DNA from 4 places in the Allosphingosinicella sp. genome. Region 2 is predicted to be linked to each of the others. Evidence: predicted binding sites of a transcription regulator. Region 2 holds the regulator's gene; each other region holds the start of a gene.
What was found. The regulator LexA, encoded in region 2, represses DNA repair genes until DNA is damaged. The targets are predictions, from matches to a motif close to GTTCCNCNCTTGTTCT.
Positions count from the first base shown of each region.

Region 1: the regulator LexA is predicted to act here: its motif matches at 2,934-2,949, upstream of AC5JBD_RS14090 (ATP-dependent helicase).
Region 3: the regulator LexA is predicted to act here: its motif matches at 2,563-2,578, upstream of AC5JBD_RS05770 (ImuA family protein).
Region 4: the regulator LexA is predicted to act here: its motif matches at 2,601-2,616, upstream of recA (recombinase RecA).

Region 1 is NZ_JCACEU010000019.1:324,239-329,363, forward strand. It holds gene AC5JBD_RS14085 (energy transducer TonB) at 1-635, shown strand, start outside; gene AC5JBD_RS14090 (ATP-dependent helicase) at 648-2,930, opposite strand; gene AC5JBD_RS14095 (GFA family protein) at 3,035-3,427, shown strand; gene AC5JBD_RS14100 (hypothetical protein) at 3,424-3,597, opposite strand; gene rsmD (16S rRNA (guanine(966)-N(2))-methyltransferase RsmD) at 3,715-4,257, opposite strand; gene AC5JBD_RS14110 (pseudouridine synthase) at 4,254-5,125, opposite strand, start outside.
Region 2 is NZ_JCACEU010000016.1:414,230-419,354, reverse strand. It holds gene AC5JBD_RS10390 (replicative DNA helicase) at 1-935, opposite strand, end outside; gene AC5JBD_RS10385 (UPF0262 family protein) at 1,052-1,516, shown strand; gene dcd (dCTP deaminase) at 1,566-2,120, shown strand; gene AC5JBD_RS10375 (anthranilate synthase component II) at 2,129-2,713, shown strand; gene mddA (methanethiol S-methyltransferase) at 2,794-3,528, shown strand; gene lexA (transcriptional repressor LexA) at 3,604-4,263, shown strand; gene AC5JBD_RS10360 (HAD family hydrolase) at 4,332-5,027, opposite strand.
Region 3 is NZ_JCACEU010000014.1:700,365-705,489, forward strand. It holds gene AC5JBD_RS05765 (M16 family metallopeptidase) at 1-2,453, opposite strand, end outside; gene AC5JBD_RS05770 (ImuA family protein) at 2,600-3,379, shown strand; gene AC5JBD_RS05775 (DUF6504 family protein) at 3,555-5,125, shown strand, end outside.
Region 4 is NZ_JCACEU010000019.1:610,459-615,583, forward strand. It holds gene AC5JBD_RS15520 (hybrid sensor histidine kinase/response regulator) at 1-1,217, shown strand, start outside; gene AC5JBD_RS15525 (response regulator) at 1,259-1,621, shown strand; gene AC5JBD_RS15530 (alpha/beta hydrolase) at 1,753-2,568, shown strand; gene recA (recombinase RecA) at 2,691-3,761, shown strand; gene AC5JBD_RS15540 (multidrug effflux MFS transporter) at 3,824-5,098, opposite strand.

The DNA.
Region 1 (5,125 bases), on a different contig from region 2:
AGGAGGCGATCCCGCCCAAGGAGAAGACCAAGGAAAAGGCGCCGCGCCTGAAGCCTGCGCCCAAAGACCCGGAAGGCGCCGCCGCACCGCCCAACATCAAATCGCGCCCGACCGAGATCGTCGCGCCCGAGCCCGAGATCCGCCTGCCGGTGCCGCCGCCGGTCGTCGCCGCGCCGATCGCCGGCCCCGGCGCCGCCGCCACCTCAGGCAACGCGCCGGTCATCGGCCCCGGCACCGGCGCCGGCGGTGTGGGCACCGGCACCGGCAGCGGCCGCTACGGCAATGGCGGCGGGGGAGGCGGCGGAGCCGGCCTCGCCCGCGGCCCGAGGCTGATCCGTGCCGACGTGCGCGGCTCCGACTATCCCCGCTCAGCGGTTGATTTTGAGGGGACGGTCTACATGCGCTTTCTGATAAGCCCGGAGGGCCGCATCAGTCGCTGTGTGGTGACGCGTTCGAGCGGCCATCAGGGCATGGACCGTGAGACTTGCCTCGTCATGCAGAAGCGCCTCCGCTATCGTCCTGCCCGAGACATTTACGGCCGCCCTGTTCCCGCGTGGATGGAAGGCGAGCAGCAATGGTTCATCGAACAGCAGCCTGACCAATGGATCGAAGCGGACGTGCCGGAGGACGAATAAACCGTCTTTGGTTCAGCCGAGACTGATGAAGCTATCCAGCACTCGCTTCCGCCCAGCATGCTCGAAATCGATTTCGAGCTTGTTGCCTTCGATCTCCGCGACTTTTCCGTAGCCGAACTTCGAGTGGAACACGCGCTGGCCCAATGAGATGTCGGCGCGACCCGGGTTGCCGAGGCTGACGGCGCTCGCCCGCGCCTCCAGGATGCGGGGCGGGGTGCGTTCGAAGCCGCCGGTGGCGGCGCGCTGCCAGCCCGGGCCGCGCGAGCCGCCGCGGCCGGCGGCGGCGACGCTGGCGAACGGGTCGGCGCGCTCGGACCAGTTGGCGCGCCACAGGCTCTCGCCGCCGGACATCGTGGTTTCCTGCTCGATATGGGCCTGCGGCAGCTCGCCGACGAAGCGGCTCGGGATCGACGAGGTCCACTGGCCGTAGATGCGGCGGTTGGCGGCGTGAATGATCACGCATTTGCGCCGCGCGCGAGTGATCGCGACATAGGCGAGCCGGCGCTCCTCTTCGAGCGAAGCGTTGCCGCCTTCGTCGAGCGAGCGCTGGGAGGGGAACACGCCTTCCTCCCAGCCGGCGAGGAAGACTGTGTCGAACTCGAGGCCCTTGGCGGCGTGGATGGTCATGATCGTGACCTTGGCCTCGTCCCGCGCGGCGTCATTCTCCATTACCAGGGAGACGTGCTCGAGGAAGGCGCCGAGCGTCTCGTACTCCTCCATCGCGCGGGTGAGCTCGGTGAGGTTTTCGAGGCGGCCCGCGCTCTCGGCCGAGCGGTCGGCCTGGAGCATGGCGGTGTAGCCGCTCTCGTCGAGCACGAGGCGGGCGAGCTCGGGGTGGGGCAGCTCGTCGAGCTTCAGGCGCCACCGGGCAAAATCGGCGACGAGGTTGCCGAGCGACTTGCGCGCGGCGCCGGCCAGCTCGTCGGTATCGAGGATCTGCGCGGCGGCTGAGAAGAGCGAGACGCCGGCGGCGCGGGCGAAGCTATGAACCTTGCCGACCGCCTTGTCGCCGAGGCCGCGCTTGGGCGTGTTGACGATCCGCTCGAAGGCGAGGTCGTCGGCCGGCTGGGCGATGACGCGCAGATAGGCGAGCGCATCCCTGATCTCCGCGCGCTCATAGAAGCGGAAGCCGCCGACGATGCGGTAGGGCAGGCCGATCGCGATGAAGCGGTCCTCCAGCTCGCGGGTCTGGAACTGGGCGCGGACGAGGATCGCCACCTCGTCGAGCGTTCCGCCGCGGCGTTGAAAGCTTTCGATCTCCTCGCCAATGCGGCGCGCTTCCTCGGGCCCGTCCCAGACGCCGATGACGCGGACCTTTTCGCCCTTGTCGTGCTCAGTCCACAGCGTCTTGCCGAGGCGGCCGCTATTCTGGGCAATCACGCCCGACGCGGCGGCGAGGATGTGCGGCGTCGAACGGTAATTCTGCTCCAGCCGGATGATCTTCGCGCCCGGGAAATCCTTCTCGAAGCGCAGGATGTTCGCCACCTCGGCGCCGCGCCAGGAATAGATGCTCTGGTCGTCGTCGCCGACGCAGCAGATGTTCTTGCGCTCCTGGGCGAGCAGGCGGAGCCAGAGATATTGCGACTGGTTGGTGTCCTGATATTCGTCGACGAGGATATATTTGAACCGCTGCTGATAGAATTCGAGGACGTCGCGATGCGTCTTCAGGACCGTCAGCATGTGCAGCAGCAGGTCGCCGAAGTCGGAGGCGTTGAGCGCCTTCAGCCGCTCCTGATATTGCGCATAAAGTTCGGCGCCTTTGCCGTTGGCATAAGCCTCGCTCTCGGCAGCATCGACCTGCCGCGGTTCCCAGCCGCGGTTCTTCCAACGGTCGATGAGGCCGGCAAGCTGACGGGCGGGCCAGCGTTTCTCGTCGAGATCGTTGGCGGTGATCAGCTGCTTCAGCAGCCGCAGCTGATCGTCCGTGTCGAGGATGGTGAAGTTGGACTGCAGCCCCACCAGCTCGGCATGCCGCCGCAGCATCTTGGCGCCGATCGCGTGGAAGGTGCCGAGCCACGGCATGCCTTCCACCGCGTCGCCGACAATGCGCCCGACCCGTTCGCGCATCTCTCGCGCCGCCTTGTTGGTGAAGGTGACGGCGAGAATCTCGCTCGGCCAGGCGCTGCGCGTGGCGATGAGGTGCGCCAGCCGCGCCGTCAGCGCCGCCGTCTTGCCGGTGCCCGCGCCGGCGAGCACCAGCACCGGACCCTCGATGGTGAGCACGGCCTCGCGCTGCGGCGGATTGAGCCCGCGCAGATAATGCGGCTCGCTGGTCTGGGTTTCCGGAAGACTCACGTCCGAACAGGTAGGGAACGGCAGGGGCTGCGGCAAGCTCGGGTTCGAGCTTGCAGCCTTTGCCCAAATCGTGGCAAGAACATAGAACAAAAGGAGATCGCGAGATGCCGAAGGGTCAGTGCCATTGCGGCGCCGTTCGCTACGAGATGCCGGCCGAGGCCATTCACCAGGCGCTCTGCCATTGCAGCGACTGCCGCCGCCATGCGGGGGCGCCCGCCGTCGCCTGGGGGCTGGTGCCGGAGGACCAGCTCAAGGTGGAGGGCGAGACGACGGTCTATGCTTCCTCCGAGCATGGCCGGCGCCATTTCTGCGGCAGCTGCGGCACGGCGCTCTTCTACACGAACGAGCAGGTGTTTCCCGGCGCGATCGACGTCCAGATCTGCACGTTGGACGATCCCGACGCGGTCCCGCCCGCGGCGCAGATCCAGGTGGCGGATCGGATCGGCTGGATGGAGCGCCTCCAGGAGCTGCCCGCCTTCGCGCGCTATCCGGGTTAGGCGAGGCCCTTGCTGCGGGGCATGTCGCGCAGCAGCTCCATCGCCTTGCCGCGCCAGATCCCGCGCAGATAGCCGGGATAATGGTCGAGATGCTCCCAGATCACGCCGGCACTGGCGGCAAGCGCCCGGGCCATCTGCTCGATCCTGATCCTGTCCTCGAGGCTCCCCATAAGCCTGTTCTCCGGGAGGCTGTGCAAAGGCACTTCGTCCCACCTGCACGATGAATCATCCCTCGAAGAGCCGCGAGCGCGACGTGACCAAGGGCGTCGGGCTTTCGACGAAGCCGGTCAGTCGCTCCGTCGCAGCAAGGTGATGTGCGCCTTGCCGAAGCGGCGTTCGGCTTCCAGCGCAAAGCCGGGCGGGGGCGGCAGGCGGGCCTCCGTCTCGATGCTGACCATCGCGCCTGGGCGAAGCCATGCCGGATCGGTAAGGCGCTTGAGGGCGGCTTCGGCAAGTCCGCGCGCATAAGGCGGATCCATCAGCACGAGGTCGCAGGGGCGTGTCGGCGCCGACACATGCTCCACCGGCTGCGCGCGCAGGGTCGCCCGTTCCCCGGCGCCGAAGCGATCCACATTCTGCTGAAGGATGGCGAGGGCGCCGCGGTCGCTCTCTACGAACGTGCAGTGGCCGGCTCCGCGGGACAGCGCTTCGAGGCCCAGAGCGCCGGTGCCGGCGAACAGGTCCGCCACGTGCAGCCCCTCGAAGCTGCCGAGCCGGCTCTGGAGCATGGAGAACAGGCCTTCGCGGGTGCGGTCGGCAGTGGGCCGTGTCCCACGACCATCAGGCGCCGCCAGAGGGCGGCCGCGCCATTCGCCGGCGATGATCCTCACTTCTTTGGTCCGCCTCGCGACGGGGAGGGACGGCCCGGCCGCCGCGCCCCCGGCACGGCTGACGGCGGGCGGGGGCCATCCTCACCCGGTCGTCGGGTGGAGCGCGAAGGGGGCCCTCCACGTGGAGGACGGGTGGCGGGGCTGCGGCCGGGCTCGGGGCGGGTCTGAGATCTCCCGCGCCCTTGCTCGCCTTGGCCGGCCTGCCGCTGCCCGGACGGGCTCTTGAGCTCCTTCCGAAACGCCACCAGATCATGCTGCCTCACCTCGTCCACCGCTCCAGCGGGCAGATCGCCCAGCACGAACGGCCCGTAGGCGGTGCGGATCAGCCGCGATACCTGCAGCCCGAGATGCTCCAGCACCCGCCGCACCTCGCGATTCTTGCCCTCGGTGAGCTTCATCTCGACCCAGCCGTTGCGCCCGGTCCGCCGCTCCAGATTGGCGTCGATCGAGCCGTAGCGCACGCCCTCGATCTCGACACCCGTGATCAATTCCTCGAGCTGCTCCTGGCTGATCTCCCCGAACACCCGGGCGCGGTAGCTGCGCTCGACGCCGGTCGAAGGGAGCTCGAGCTGGCGCTTGAGCTCGCCGTCGGTGGTGAGCAGCAGCAGCCCTTCGGTGTTCATGTCGAGCCGTCCGACCGGCATCAGTCGCGGCAGCGCCGGCGGAAGCCGATCATAGATGGTCGGCCGGCCCTTCGGATCGCGGGCGGCGGTCAACAGGCCGGTCGGCTTGTGGAAGCGGAACAGGCGGGCAGGGGCGGGAGCCTTCACCGGCTTGCCATCGACCGTCACGCCGTGCAGCGAGGTGAGCAGGGTCGCCGACTTTTCGATGGCGACGCCGTCGATCGCGATCCGCCTCTCCTCGATCA
Region 2 (5,125 bases):
GGCAGGCTCTCCAGCTCGGCGGCGGCGCGGGCGAGGTTGCGGAAATCCTGCTGGCTGATCTTTCCCATGCGCAGGTTTTCGGAGCTGATGCCCGACTGCTCCGACAGGATACGCGTTGCGAGCTGGTCGGCACTCATTTCCAGGCTGAAGAAGGCGACCGCGGCGCCCGCCGACTTCTCGGGGGCGATGCCATCCTCCATGTCCCGCACCAGCCGTTGCGCGGCGTTGAAAGCGATGTTGGTGGCGAGCGAGGTCTTGCCCATGCCGGGACGGCCGGCGAGGATCAGAAGGTCGGAATGGTGGAGGCCGCCGGTCTTGGCGTTGACGCTGTCGAGGCCGGTGGTGACGCCGCTGAGGCCACCGCCGGTGTTGAGCGCCTTCTCGGCGAGCTGCACGGCGAGCTTCGTCGCCTGCGCGAAGCTCTTCACCGAGCCCTCGCCGCCGCCCTCCTCCGCGACGCGATAGAGCGCGCTCTCGGCCGCCTCGATCTGGCCCTTTGGGTCGACATCCTCGCTGGTGTCGAGCGCATTCTCGACCATCTCGCGGCCGACACCGATCAGCGCGCGCAGCAATGCCAGCTCGTAGATCTGCTCGGCGAAATCGCGGGCGCCGATGATCGCGGCGCCGCTGCCGGTCAGCTGGGCGAGATAGGACGGGCCGCCCAGTTCCTTCATCTCCTCGTCCGCCTCGAACAGCGGGCGCAATGTGACCGGGGAAGCGATCATGTTACGGTCGACCAGCTTCAGGATATTCTCGTAGATGCGCGCGTGCAGCGGCTCGAAGAAATGCTCCGCGCGCAGCTTCATCTGGATGTCTTCGGCGAGCCGGTTGTCGATCATTAGCGCGCCGAGCAGCGCCGCCTCCGCCTCGATATTCTGAGGGAGAGCGGGCGGAGTCGGAGCGGGCGCTTCAGCGATTCTGATGATGTCGGCCATGAGCCTATCCTATGCCGCGCGGCAGCTAAGTCATAGCACCGCCAGCAAAGATTTCCGGAACCTTTGTGTGGATGCTTTGTGGATAAACGATGCTGCACTTGCTAACAGCGGCACGCATGGGCGAACCCCGCATCATCGACATCCAGCTCGACACGCGCACGATCATCTGGCGCAATCCGGACGTCGAGCAGGAGCGGCGGATCGCCATCTTCGACCTGCTGGAGAATAACCGCTTTGCGCCTGCCGGTTTCGAGGGGCCGTTCAAGATCCTGCTGCGGGTGGAGGACAACAGGCTCGCCATCGACCTCAAGGATGCGGACGGGCGGGAGCTCGACACAGTCCGCCTCGGCCTCGCCCGCTTCCGGCGCCTGATCCGCGACTATTTCGCGATCTGCGACAGCTACTTCAAAGCGGTGCGATCGGACTCGCCGCACGGGCTCGAGACCGTCGACATGGCTCGCCGGGGCGTCCACAACGAAGCAGCCGAGCTCCTCCAGGAGTGTCTGGAGGGTAAGATCGAGGTCGACTTCGACACCGCGCGCCGCCTCTTCACTTTGATCTGCGTGCTGCACATCAAGTGACGGCCAGCCCGCTTGCCACAAGCGCTCAAGCCGTGAAGAACGCCATCTCATGAGCATCATGTCGGACAAGTGGATTCGGGCCCAGGCGCGCGAGCACGGAATGATTGAGCCGTTCGAGGACGGGCAGAGACGCGAGGGGACCATCAGTTACGGACTGTCGAGCTACGGCTACGACGCCCGCGTCTCCGACGAGTTCAAATTGTTCACCAATGTCGACAACGCCATCGTCGACCCCAAGGATTTCAAGGCCAACAGCTTCGTCGACCGCCAGACCGACGTCTGCATCATCCCGCCGAACAGCTTCGCGCTGGCGCGGACGGTCGAGTATTTCCGAGTGCCGCGCGACGTGCTCGTCATCTGCCTCGGTAAATCGACCTATGCGCGGTGCGGGATCATCGTCAACGTGACGCCGCTGGAGCCGGGCTGGGAGGGGCATGTCACGCTCGAATTCTCCAACACGACGCCCCTACCCGCCAAGGTCTATGCGAATGAAGGCGCGTGCCAGTTCCTGTTCCTGCAGGGCAACGAGCCGTGCGAGACCAGCTATGCCGACCGCGCGGGCAAATATATGGGCCAGAGGGGCGTGACGCTGCCCAAGCTCTGAGCGCAGCGATGATCCTGGTCGTCGACAATTACGACAGCTTCACCTGGAACCTCGTCCATTATCTGCGCGAGCTCGGCGCCGAGGTGCGGGTGGTGAGGAACGACGAGATCGGAGCGGCCGAGGCGATCGCGAGCGGCGCGGCGGGGATCCTCATCTCGCCCGGGCCGGGCACGCCCGACGAAGCGGGTGTTTCGCTGGAACTTGTCGCAGCCTGTGCGGACGCCAGGCGGCCGCTGCTGGGCGTGTGCCTCGGCCACCAGGCGATCGGGCAGCATTTCGGCGGGCGCGTGGTGCGCGCGCCGCTGATGCACGGCAAGACCTGCGATGTGGAGCATGACGGGAGCGGCGTCTTTGCCGGCCTCCCCTCCCCCTTCACCGCAACGCGCTATCACTCGCTCGCGGTGGCGGCGGAGGGCTTGCCCGAGTGCCTGAGCGTCAACGCGACAGCGGCGGACGCGACGGTGCAGGGCTTTCGCCATTGCGAGCTGCCGATCCACGGCGTTCAGTTCCACCCGGAGAGCGTCGCGAGCGAGTGGGGGCACAAGTTGCTCGCCAACTTCCTGGCGATGACGAAACTGAAGAGCTCCTCTTAAGTCGGCTTCCCGACACGGCTTTAGGTCGGATGCGCCGGCTGTGGTAGAAGAGTCGAGACGCATACGGGTGGGAGGGCAAGATGGCTCGGCCGGTCTTTCTCCTTTACGGGGTGATTGCGTATCTGATCTTCTTCGCGACGTTCCTGTACCTGATCGCCTTTGTCGGCGACATTCCGGGAGCGCCGCGAACCGTCGATCGGGGGCCGGAGGCGAGCCTCGGCGCCGCACTCGCCATCGACGTCGCGCTGATCGCTTTGTTCGGGCTTCAGCACAGCGTCATGGCCCGCCAGGGCTTCAAGGCGGTATGGAAGCGGATCGTGCCGGCGCCAGTCGAGCGCAGCACCTACGTCATCTTCGCCAGCCTCGCGCTGATCCTGATGTTCCTGTTCTGGCGGCCGATCGCTACGCCGGTCTGGGAAGTGGAAAGCGCCGGCGCGGTGGTGCTGTGGGCGCTGTTCGCATCGGGATGGCTGATCGTGCTTCTGAGCACGTTCCTGATCAACCATTTCGAATTGTTCGGGCTGCGGCAGGTCTGGTCGAACATGCGCGGTGCGGAGATCCCGGGTCCTATCTTCCGGCAGCCCTTCTTCTACAAGCTCGTCCGCCACCCCCTCTATACCGGCTTCTTCATCGCCTTCTGGGCGACGCCGCGGATGACAGCGGGGCATCTGCTGCTCGCGGTGGGCATGTCCGTCTACATGCTGATCGCGATCCGCTACGAGGAACGCGACCTCGTCGGCCTCTTCGGCCGGGATTATGAGGAATATCGCGGTCGCGTGGGGATGCTGACGCCGCGCATGAGGCGGCGCGCCTGAAGGCGCAGCTTGCCGCTTGACAAGCAGCCGTAACGTTCCTTACACGTTCCGCAAACGTTCTAAGCGGAGCCGGACATGCTGACGCGCAAGCAACATGAGCTTCTTTCCTTCATCCACGGGCGGCTCGGCGAGACGGGCGTGTCGCCGTCGTTCGAGGAGATGAAGGAGGCGCTGGACCTCAAGTCCAAGTCCGGTGTGCACCGGCTGATCTCCGCGCTGGAGGAGCGCGGCTTCATCCGCAGGCTGCCCAACCGCGCGCGCGCGCTCGAGGTGCTGAAGATGCCGGAGCGGGCCGGCGCAAGCAACGTCGTGCCGCTGCGGGCTCCCGCGCCCGCCACCCCGGCGCCGGCGAACGACATCATCGAGCTTCCCCTCCACGGCCGGATTGCGGCGGGCACGCCGATCGAGGCGCTGCAGGGGACGGAAAGCCTGCAGGTGCCGGCGGCCCTGCTCGGGCCGGGCGAGCATTATGCGCTGGAGGTGGCCGGCGATTCCATGGTCGAGGAAGGCATTCTCGACGGCGACTATGCGCTCATCCGCAAGACCGACACCGCCCGCGACGGCGAGATCGTGGTGGCGCTGATCGACAATGAGGAGGCGACGCTCAAGACCTTCCGCCGCGAGGGCCAGATGATCCGCCTCGACCCCGCCAACCGCCGCTACGACCCGCAGCGCTACCGGCCGGACCAGGTGCAGATCCAGGGGCGGCTGTCGGGACTGCTGCGGCGCTACTGAGATCGCGGCCGCGAGGCTGCCTTATTGACGTCACGCTCGCGGAAGAGGACCTCCCTCCCTTGCCCCCATCAGTCGATCCGGTCGATCCAGCTGGCGAGCTCGGCCAAGGTCGGTAGCTCAGCGAAGCGGGGATGGCCCTCGGGCGCGTCGGCGGCTTCGTGGGTCCAGACGAGTTCGAAGGGGATGAAGGCGGCCCAGGCGCCGGCCTCCAGCGCGGGGAGGATGTCGGAGCGCATCGAATTGCCGGCCATCACGGCCTCCTGCGGCGCTGCGCCGTAGCGGGCGAAGACGCGGCGGTAGGTTTCCGCGCTCTTCTCGCTGACGATTTCCACGCCGGTGAAATGGTGGCCGAGGCCGGAGGCGGCGAGCTTCGCCTCCTGGTGATGGAGGTCGCCCTTGGTGACGAGGATCAGCGGCGCGCGCTCGGCGAGTTCCGGCAAGGCGTCCTCGACTCCCGGCAGCATCTCGATCGGATGCGCCAGCATTTCGCGGCCGAGCGCGAGGATATCGCGGACGGTCGCGGCGGGGAGATTGTCGCCGGCCAGGTCCGAGGCGGCTTCGAGCATCGAAAGAATGAAGCCCTTGGCGCCATAGCCGTAGGAGACGAGGTTGCGATGCTCGGTCTCGTCGAGGCGGCGCTGGATCTCGTCGGCCGGCGCGAACGGTGCGAGCAGGCTTGCGAACGCGCCAAAGGTGCGGCGGAAGAAGGTCTCGTTGTGCCAGAGCGTGTCGTCGGCATCGAGGCAGATGAGGCGGATCGGCATGCCGGCGCCGCTAATCCTCCCCGCCTCCCGGCGCCAGCGACTTCTCGGCGTTTGCGCCTTCCGTGGGCCCGCCGCGCATCGTAAGCGGTCCGAAACTG
Region 3 (5,125 bases), on a different contig from region 2:
TCCGAGGATGTCGCGATCGCGCTCGGCGAATAGGTCGCGCCTTCAGCCTCCCGCACCCGCTCGAACAGCCGCGCCTGGAGGATATTGGCGGCAAGGCTCAGCGCCCGCCGCTCCCTGCGCCGGTCGATGCCGCCGAACGTGTTCCAGCCGATCACCGCGAAGGCCTGGTCCGGATCGCCTTCGTGGGTGAAGGTCTTGGGCTTCGGGCTCGGCTGCGGCGGCCGCACCGCGCGCGCATTAGACGGGATCTCCGCCGCTCCGCGCGCCGGTAGCGCGCCGATTGTCTTCGCGACCGCGGCGGCTGCGGTTTCGAGGTCGACGTCGCCGACGATCACCACCTCGATCGGCCCGGTGGCGAGCAGGGGCGTGAAATAGCTTTGCAGGTCCTTGAGCTCGGCCTGGGCGATCTCCGCTTTCTCGACCGGCGCCCAACGCTCGTCGCCGCCGCGCGTGAAGCCGCCAAGCTCGCGCCCCGCGCGTGAGGTGGCGGAGGCGAAGCTCAGGTCGTAGCTCTCCAGCGCGCCGGTCTTGAAGCGGGCGAAGAGCGGCGCGTCCCAGCGCGGATAGGCGAGCTTGGTCGCGAGCAGCCGCAGCTGGTCGTCGAGATCCTGGCCGTTGGTCACGCCCTGCAGCTCGAACGCGTCCTCGCCGACCGAGAAGCTCAGGCCCATCCGGCGCCCGGTCATCAGCCGCTCCATGCCGTCGAGGTTGAGATCGGCGAGGCCGGACGGGCCAACGAGGCCGCCGAGCCATGCCAGCGACGGCTGGTCCGGACGCAGGCCGACCAGGCCGTTGCCGAAGCGGACCTGCACGCCGACCGAGCCGCGCTCGAACTCGGTGCGCTTGAAGATCAGGCTGGAGCCGTTGGCGAAGCGGACGATGGTGACGTCGAGGTCCTCGATCCGCTGGCGCGACACCTCGCGGCCGGGCGGCCCGAGCGGCGGCAGGTTGTCCATGCTGACCAGCCGCTCCGCCTCGCGCGCGGCCGGCGCGGCCTTTTCGGCCATCGCCAAGGCAGTCGCGACCGCCGCGTCGCCGCCCTCGACCGGCTGCGGCGCGAGCAGCACGAAGCGCGGGCCGGATCCCGCAAACAGGCCCCTCATCGCCTCGCCCACCAGTTGCGGCGTCATCTCGGGCTCGAGTTCGTCGATCACCGCCTGGATGGTCGCCGCCGTGGTGACGATGCTGTTGCGGCTGATCGCGTTCACCATCTGCTGGGCGCGCTGCTGCGACTTGACGGTGGCCTCTCCGGCGACCCCGGAAGCGGCCGTGGCCTTCAGGTTCTTCATCTCGCGCGCGATCTCCGCCTCGCTCGGGGGTGCCCGCAGCGCATCGGCGATGATCGCGAAATTCTGGGCCAGCGCCTCGCGCCACTTGCCTTCGCGCGCGGTGACGGAGATCTGGGTGTAATCGGCCATGCCCGCTGTCTGGTTCTCGACTACCGCAGCGTTGACGAAGTCCGCCTCGCCTCGCGCCTTGGCTTCGAGCCGGCGGTTGAGGATGCGGGCGGCGAGCGAACGGGCGAGGTCGATCCGCTCGACGGCCTTGGTGTTCGGCGTCTCGACATAGGGCCGCAGCCACATGACCGAGCCTGCGTAAGGCGCGCCAGGATAAGCGAGCGAGGCGGCGCGCGCTTCGGGCTCTGCGATGCGGCCGTAATCGGGCTCGGCGGGCGCGGGGCCGGTGCCCTGCCAGCCGCCGAAATGCTTGGCGATCAGCCTTTCCATAATCGCGGGATCGGCATCACCGACCATGATCACGGTCGCCCGCTCCGGCCGGTACCAGCGCTCGTAGAAGGCGCGCATGCCTTCGGGCGTCGCCTTCTGCAGCGTCTCGGTGGTGCCGATCGTGTCGCGGTCGGCAATCTTGAGGCCGGCGTAGAAGACCGGCCAGCTCGCCTCTAGCATGCGGGTGGCGAGCTCGGAGCGGCGGCCCTTCTCCGCCAGTATGACCTTGCGCTCGGCCTCCAGAATCGTCGGGTCGAACAAGGCGGTGTCGACCATCTCGGACAGCACGCCGAGGCTGGTGTCGAGGCTCGCTTCGTCGGCGCGGGGGAGGTCGAGTTGGTAGACGGTCTGGGTCGGGCTGGTCGACGCATTGCTGTCGCTGCCGAAATTGGCGCCGAGCTTCTGCCAGATCCGCCGCCCCTCGCCGTCGCCGAAGCCCTTGGTGCCGCGGAACGCCATATGCTCGATGAAGTGCGCCCAGCCGCGCTCATGATCCTGCTCGTGGAGCGAGCCGGCGGCGATCCGCACCCGCACGGACACCTGCTTTTCCGGCAGCGCATTGCGCCGCACCGCATAGCGCAGGCCGTTGGGCAGCGTGCCGAACGTCCAGGCCGGATCGGGCGGAACGTCGCTGCCCTTGTAGAACCAGCTGCTGTCTCCCTCGGCCGAGGCGGGAGCGCCGACGAGCAGGAGCAAGGTGAGGAAACAGGTGCGGAGGAAATTCATCGGATCGGCTTCACCAATTTAGGCGCGGCTGTCGAGCGTGGAAGACCGCAAGTGCGGGTGCAGGCTGTTCTTCTCGCCACAGGCACGTTGACTCCGGATGAATGTAAGAGGAACATAATAGGAACAGACGAGTCTTGTGAGTCGCTATGCCTGCCCTGTCGCCTGCCCAATCCGAACGCCTTGCCGCCTTGCGCGCCGAGGTGCGGGCGATCGAATCGGCGGGCGGCGAGCGGGCACGCGACTGCCTGCCTTTCGGCATCGAGTCCATCGATGCGCGGATGGCCGGCGGCGGGCTTGCCGTCGCGGCGCTGCACGAGGTGACCGGCGCCACGCCTGAACTCAGCGACGATGCCGCCGCGACCCTGTTCATTGCCGGCATCGCGGCCCGGCGTGCCGGGGCCACGGGCGACGTGCTCTGGGCGTTCAGCCGCCGCGACCTGTTCGCGCCTGGCATCGCCCAGGCGGGGCTTGGGCCGGGCCAGGTCATCTATGCCGAATGCGGCCGCGACGAGGATGTACTCGCGGTGATGGAGGAGGGCCTTCGCCACCGCGGCCTCGCCGCCGTGGTGGGAGAGGTCGGCCGCGTCCAGATGGCCTCCACCCGCCGCTTGCAGCTGGCCGCGGAGGAGGGCGGCACGACCGCCTTGATGCTGAAGCGCTGGAAGCGGAGTGGAGAGGACCCGCTGGCGCTGCCTTCGTCCGCGGTGACGCGCTGGCGGATCGCCTCTGCGCCGTCATCGCCCCTGCCGGTGGAAGGCATCGGCCGCCCCCGCTGGCGCCTCACCCTCGTCCGCCAGCGCGGCGGCGAGCCCCATGACTGGATGATGGAGTCCTGCGATGCGACGGGTTGCCTCGCTCTACCTGCCGAATTTGGCGATCGAGCGAATACGGCAGACCGAGCGGCCGCGGCAAGACGCGCAGCCTAGGCCCCCGGCTTCAGCGCCGCAGGAGGAGCCATGGTGGCCGGATGCCCGATGGCCTGAAAATGCCAAGGAGCGGGCCAAGCTCCTCGCTCTAAGAGAGAGGCTTGGCCAGGAGGAAAAGGCGCGTCAGACGCCCGCAAAGCTGATTGAGGCTGGACAACCGGCCGATCATTCCTCCGTGGAGGCTGGCGGCTGGCGGCCCGGTGCGCACTGGGCCCGGGACGCGGGAACCGACGAGTGGCTCGATCAGCGGCTTGCCCGCAAGCGCGCGCAGAAGGCGGCGATCCTCGCCCAGATCGAGACCTTGCCGCTCCATCAGCGCCCGCCTGTGCGCGAGCTCGGCCGCCGCAGCGAAAGCCTGCCGCATCCCTTTCGCCCGGCACCGTCCGACGAGGCCGCGCCTCCCGGTCGCCCGGTCTATGATCTCGAGGGCGCCTTCTGGCAGCAGGGGCGCACATTGGGCGGCTTCGTGGCCCGCGCGGTCGGTTCTGCGGCCTCAGAGGCGGAGAAGGACGATCCGGCCGAGACCGGCGGGCCCCCCATGGTCATCACCGAGCGCGTCGGCCAGCGTGTCGTCCTGGCTCATGTCTGCCCCACCGCAGAGGCGCTCGGCCTTTCCGCAGGCATGCCGCTCACTCAGGCGCGGGCGCTGGTGCCGGGCCTTGTCATCCGCCCGGCGGATCCTGAAGGCGTCGCCGCCGACCTCGATCGCCTCGCCCGCCATGCCGCCAGGCACTGGACGCCCCAGGTTGCCGTCGCCCCGGGCGAGGGGCTGCTACTCGACATCGGCGCTTCCGCCCATCTGTTCGACGGTGAGGAGCGCCTGGCGCGACGAATGCTCAAGCTTTGCCGCTATCTCGGCTTCGGCGCCCGTGTCGCGATCGCCGACACCGCGGCGGCGGCACAGGCAATCGCCAGATGCTCTGCCCGGCCGGTGGCCATCTGCCCGCCGGGGCAATCGGCTAAGGCGATCGAGCGTCTGCCGCTCTCCGCCTTGGGGCTCGATACGGCCGCGGCTGAAACTGCGCGGCGGCTGGGCATCGACAATATCGGGGCGCTCGCCGCCCTGCCGCGTGCCCCGCTCGTGCGCCGTTTCGGCCAGGCGGTGGCGATCCGCCTCGACGAAGCGCTCGGCGCGCGTGCCCAGCCGATCGACCAGCTCGTGCCGGCCGAGGCGCCGCTCGCCCATTGCCGCTTCGTCGAGCCTCTGCTCACCGCGGAGCCGATCGCTCTGGCCATGTCCAATCTGGTGGCGGAATTATGCGTGCAATTGACAGCTCGGCACCTGGGCGCTCGGCTCGTCTCGCTTACGCTCACGCGCATCGACGCGGTCGACCAGCGGGTCGCCATCGGTTTGGCCCGGCCGAGCCGCGATGCCGATCACATCGTGCGCCTGATGGCCACCCGGCTGGACCAGATCGAGCCCGGCTTCGGCATCGAGGCCATGCGGCTGGTGGCCGAGCGGGTCGATCCGCTTGCTCCTCAGCCGGTGCCGTCCGAACTCTCCGGCAAGGAACAAGCCGCGGACCTCGCTCAGTTGGTCGACCGGCTTGCCACGCGGCTCGGCTTGCGGCGGATCTTCCGCCTTGCCGCGGTCGAGAGCGACGTTCCGGAACGCAGCGTCCGCCGCACCGACCCGATGGCGCAAAACCCTTTTAGGTGGCCCCGATGGCCGCGCCCGACACGGCTGCTCGATCCACCGGAACGGGTGGAGGGCGTGCTCGCCTTGCTGCCCGACGGCGTGCCGAA
Region 4 (5,125 bases), on a different contig from region 2:
TCGGCGACGCGGCCGTCATTCTCGCGCTCAAGGACAATAGCGAGGCCGACCGCCTGAAGCGCCAGGTCGCTCAGGCGACCAAGATGCAGGCGGTTGGCCAGCTCGCCGGCGGTGTCGCCCACGACTTCAACAACATCCTCACCGCCATCCTGGGCTATTGCGACCTCATGCTGATGCGCCACACGCCGGGCGACAGCGATTATGACGACATCCAGCAGATCCGCTCGAACTCGAACCGCGCCGCCGGCCTGACGCGCCAGCTACTCGCCTTCTCCCGCCAGCAGACGCTGCGCCCACAGGTTCTGCAGCTCCCGGACGTCATTTCGGAAGTTTCGACGCTGCTGAAGCGCCTGCTCGGCGAGAAGGTGACGCTTCAGGTCAAGCACGGCCGCAATCTCGGCGCCGTTCGAGCCGATCCGGGTCAATTGGAGCAGGTGATCGTCAATCTCGCCGTGAATGCCCGCGACGCCATGGAGACGAAGGAAGGCGGCATCCTGACCATCCAGACCTTTGCGGTCGGCACCGAGGAGACCCGCCGCATGGGCAGCGACATCCTACCGGTCGGCGATTATACCGCGCTCCGCGTCTCCGACACCGGCACCGGCATGCCGCCCGCCATCCTGGCCAAGGTGTTCGAGCCCTTCTTCACGACCAAGGAAGTGGGCAAGGGCACCGGTCTCGGCCTCTCCACCGTCTATGGCATCGTCAAGCAATCGGGCGGCTTCATCTTCGCCGATTCCGAGGAAGGCGAGGGGACCCATTTCACCATCTATCTCCCCGTCCATCGTGCCGAGGCGAGCAAGCCCAGCGCGCAGGGCAAGGCGAGGGAAGAGAGCGTGGGCGAGCTCTGGGGCTCGGGCACGATCCTGCTCGTCGAGGACGAGGCGATGGTCCGCGCCGTCGCCGAGCGCGCGCTCACCCGCCACGGCTATACGGTGCTGTCGGCCGAGAATGGCGAGGCGGCGCTCGAAATTCTGGCGGGCGCGGAGAAGGTCGATCTGATGATCTCGGACGTCGTCATGCCGACCATGGATGGTCCCACGACCGTCCGCGAGGCGCGCAAGACTCACCCGGACCTGCCGATCCTCTTCATCTCCGGCTATGCCGAAGAACAGCTCCGCAAATCGATCGACATCGACCGTGTCGCATTCCTCGCCAAGCCCTTCTCTGTCCAGAAATTGGCCGAAGCCGCGCGTGACGCTCTGCAGGGCAAATAAGCCCTTTAGATTGTAATCGTTTCGGCTTAATCGCCTCGCCCGTGGCCGGGCATTCTATTCTCATCGTCGAAGACGAACCCTTGATCGCGATGATGCTCGAGGATTTCCTCGACTCGCTGGGTCACACGGTCGTCGGAACTGCGGAAACCGTGGACGAGGCGCTGGCTTGCGCCGACGAGGGCGGATTCGACGTCGCCATCGTCGATGTGCACCTCAAAGGCGGCCAGACCGTCTGGCCCGTCGCCGATCGCCTGAGCGAGAAGGGCGTGCCCTTCGTCCTCGCGACCGGCGGCCATATCGAGCCTCCGCCCGAGCGCCATGCGGCGGCCCCGGTCCTCTCCAAACCCTATACGATCGATGCGATCGAGCCGGTCCTCAAGCAGGCGCTCAACGGCAACAGCTGATTCTTCCCCATGCGGGCATGGGGGAAAGGGGACGGACGGAGAGGCGACGTTTGGGTCGCCGGAGCGCCATCCGACTCCGAAGCTCACCACGCTTCGCATGGTCCCGCTCCCCAGCTAAGCTGGGGAGGAAGATGACCATCCTCAAAACCCTGCTGCTCCTGATCGCCCTCGGCTATTTCGCGATCCTCGTTGGTCTCTTCTTCTTCCAGACTGCATTGCTGTTCCCGACGCGGATGGTGGTTGGCTCGGGCGGCCTCCCGCAAGGTGCCGAGGCTCTCGTCGCGCTCACGCCCGACGGCGAGACGCTGCACGGCGTCCACCTCCCGCCTCGCATACAAGGCGGGCAGGGGCCGCTCATCCTCGCCTTCGGGGGCAACGCGTGGAATGCCGAAGCCGCCGCCGCTTACCTGCACGATCTGTATCCGGAGCGGGACATCGTTGCCTTCCACTATCGCGGCTACCGGCCGAGCACCGGGGCCGCGAGCGCCGCCGCCTTGCTCGCCGACGCGCCGTTCGTCCACGATGTGGTCGCCAAACGCTTCCCCTCGCGCCCGATCGTGGCGGTGGGCTTCAGCATCGGCAGCGGCGTCGCTGCGCATCTCGCGCGACAGCGCGACCTCGCCGGCCTGATCCTGGTGACGCCTTTCGACTCGCTGTCGGCACTCGCCGCGGGTCATTATCGCTGGCTGCCGGTGCGCCTGCTGCTCCGCCACCGGATGGAGCCGGCGGAGGACCTCGCCGCGACCGATGTTCCCGTTGCGCTGATCGCTGGCCAGCGCGACACGCTGATCCCGGCCGAACGCACCGCGGCGCTCAGGAAATCGGCACGAAACATCATCCTCGACGTGACCGTGCCGGGCGCCGGCCATAATGACATTTACCAGCACCCGGCCCTCCAGGCCGCCATGCGCCAGGCACTTGATCGGATCGCGGCGCAAGGCCGCTAGACGGCCTAAGCGATTTCTTCCGCTGCTGTTCTGTTTCTGTCTTGTTCTACGGGAACAGAACAGATACACGCTTACTCACGCGTTGAAGGATCGGCGCGACCAATCTAACGAGGGGCTTGGCCATGGTGGCATCTCTGAAAGTCGTTTCCGACAGGAATTCCCAGGATATGGACAAGCAAAAAGCTCTCGACGCCGCGCTGGCGCAGATCGACCGCGCCTTCGGCAAGGGGAGCGCGATGAAATTGGGTTCGCGCGAGGCGATCGCGATCGAGGCGATCTCGACCGGCTCGCTGGGGCTCGACATCGCCCTCGGCATCGGCGGCCTGCCGCGCGGCCGCGTGATCGAGGTCTATGGGCCGGAAAGCTCCGGCAAGACGACGCTTGCGCTCCATGTCATCGCCGAGGCGCAGCGCAACGGCGGCACCGCCGCCTTCGTCGATGCCGAACATGCGCTCGACCCCGTCTATGCCAGGAAGCTGGGCGTCGACGTGGACGAGCTGATCGTCTCCCAGCCCGACACCGGCGAGCAGGCGCTGGAGATCACCGACACCCTCGTCCGGTCGAACGCGATCGACGTGCTCGTCGTCGATTCGGTCGCCGCCCTGGTGCCGCGCGCCGAGATCGAGGGCGAGATGGGCGACAGCCATGTCGGCCTCCAGGCCCGGCTCATGAGCCAGTCGCTGAGGAAGCTGACCGGCTCGATCGCCAAGTCCAAGTGCATCGTCATCTTCATCAACCAGCTCCGGATGAAGATCGGCGTGATGTACGGCAATCCGGAGACGACGACCGGCGGCAATGCGCTCAAATTCTACGCCTCGGTCCGCCTCGACATCCGCCGCACCGGCCAGATCAAGGACCGCGACGATATCGTCGGCAACACCACCCGGGTGAAGGTCGTCAAGAACAAGGTCGCGCCGCCGTTCAAGCAGGTCGAGTTCGACATCATGTATGGCGAGGGCATCTCCAAGATCGGCGAGGTGCTCGATCTCGGCGTTAAGGCCGGCATCGTCGAGAAGTCCGGCGCTTGGTTCAGCTACGATTCGATCCGCATCGGGCAGGGCCGCGAGAACGCCAAAACCTATCTGCGCGAGAATCCGGAGCTGGCGACGCGTCTCGAAAAGGCGATCCGCGGCAAGACCGAGGAAGTGGCCGAAGCGCTGATGACGGGGCCGTCTGCCGACGACGACATCTGACGGGGAGGGCGAAACTTTCCCTGTTTCGTTTCAACTTTGCCAACTTCGGCCGGTCCGCTTGCTCAGGCGGGCCGGCTGTAAGTCTCCTGGACCTCGGCTTCGACTTCGTCATGCGTGTCCTGGCAGGGCTGCCGGTTCGCCCAGATCGCCGTGCCGAGCGCCGCCGCGCCGCAGATGGTGAAGCCGACCAGGAAGGGCAGGGTGGTTCCGTTGAACTGCTGACCGATGACGAAGCCGATCGAGGCGCCGCCGACGGTCGTGATCACGCCTTGGAGCGAGGAAGCGGTGCCGGCGATATGCCCCAGCGGCTCCATCGCCAGCGCGCCCGCATTGGCGCCGATCAGGCCGAAGAAGATCATCGTCGCCGCCTGCAGGGCGACGAAGCTCCAGATCGTCTCGCCGAGCAATTCGGCGACCGCCATGTGCACCGCGGAAGCCGCGGTGAAGGCGGCCAGCGCCCACAGCAGGATCCGCTTGGATCCGAGCCGCATCACCAGCCGGGAATTGGCGTAGGAGCTGATCGCCATCGGCCCGGCGATGCAGGCGAAGACGATGCCAATCAGCTCGGGCCGCCGGAAGACGTCGAACACGATCTGCTGGATCGATCCGATGAACGCGAACAGCGCGCCCATCAGCAGGGTCTGGGCGATCGTGTTGCCGATCGACTGGCGGATGCGGAGAGTTGTCCATGCCGCTTCGCCGATTTTGCCGAGCGACAGCGGCCGCTTGTGCTCGGGCCGCAGCGTCTCCGGCAGCCGGAACCAGGTCCAGAGCGCGAGCACGGTGCCATAGACGCCGAGCGCGATGAAGATGTGCCGCCAGCTCGCTATGGCAAGCACGCCCTGGCCGAAGGAGGGGGCGAGGACGGGCACGATCATGAAGACGATCATCACCGTCGACATGATCTGCGCCATCGCAGAGCCGTGGTAGCGGTCGCGCACGATCGAGACGACCAGCACGCGCGTCGCCGCCGCCGCGGCACCCTGAATCGCCCGGGCGGCGAGGAGGAGGGTGAAGCTCGACGCGATCCCCGCCAGCAGTCCGAAGATGCCGTAGATGGCGAGGCCGCCGATCAGCAGCCCCTTGCGCCCGTAGCGGTCGGACAAGGGGCCATAGATGAGCTGCGCCACGCCGAACCCGAGCAGATAGGCGGTGATGACGAGCTGCCGCCGGTTCTCCTCCGCCACGCCCAGCGCCTCGCCGATCGCGGGCAGCGCCGGCAGCATCGCGTCGATGGCCAGTGCGTTCGACGCCATCAGCGCCGCCACCAGCGCGATGAACTCCCGCGTGCCGGGACCGCTCTGGCGGGACTGCAAGTCTGGGCTCTGGTCGGCCATCGCGGGTCTTCTCGAAAGGCAGGTGCT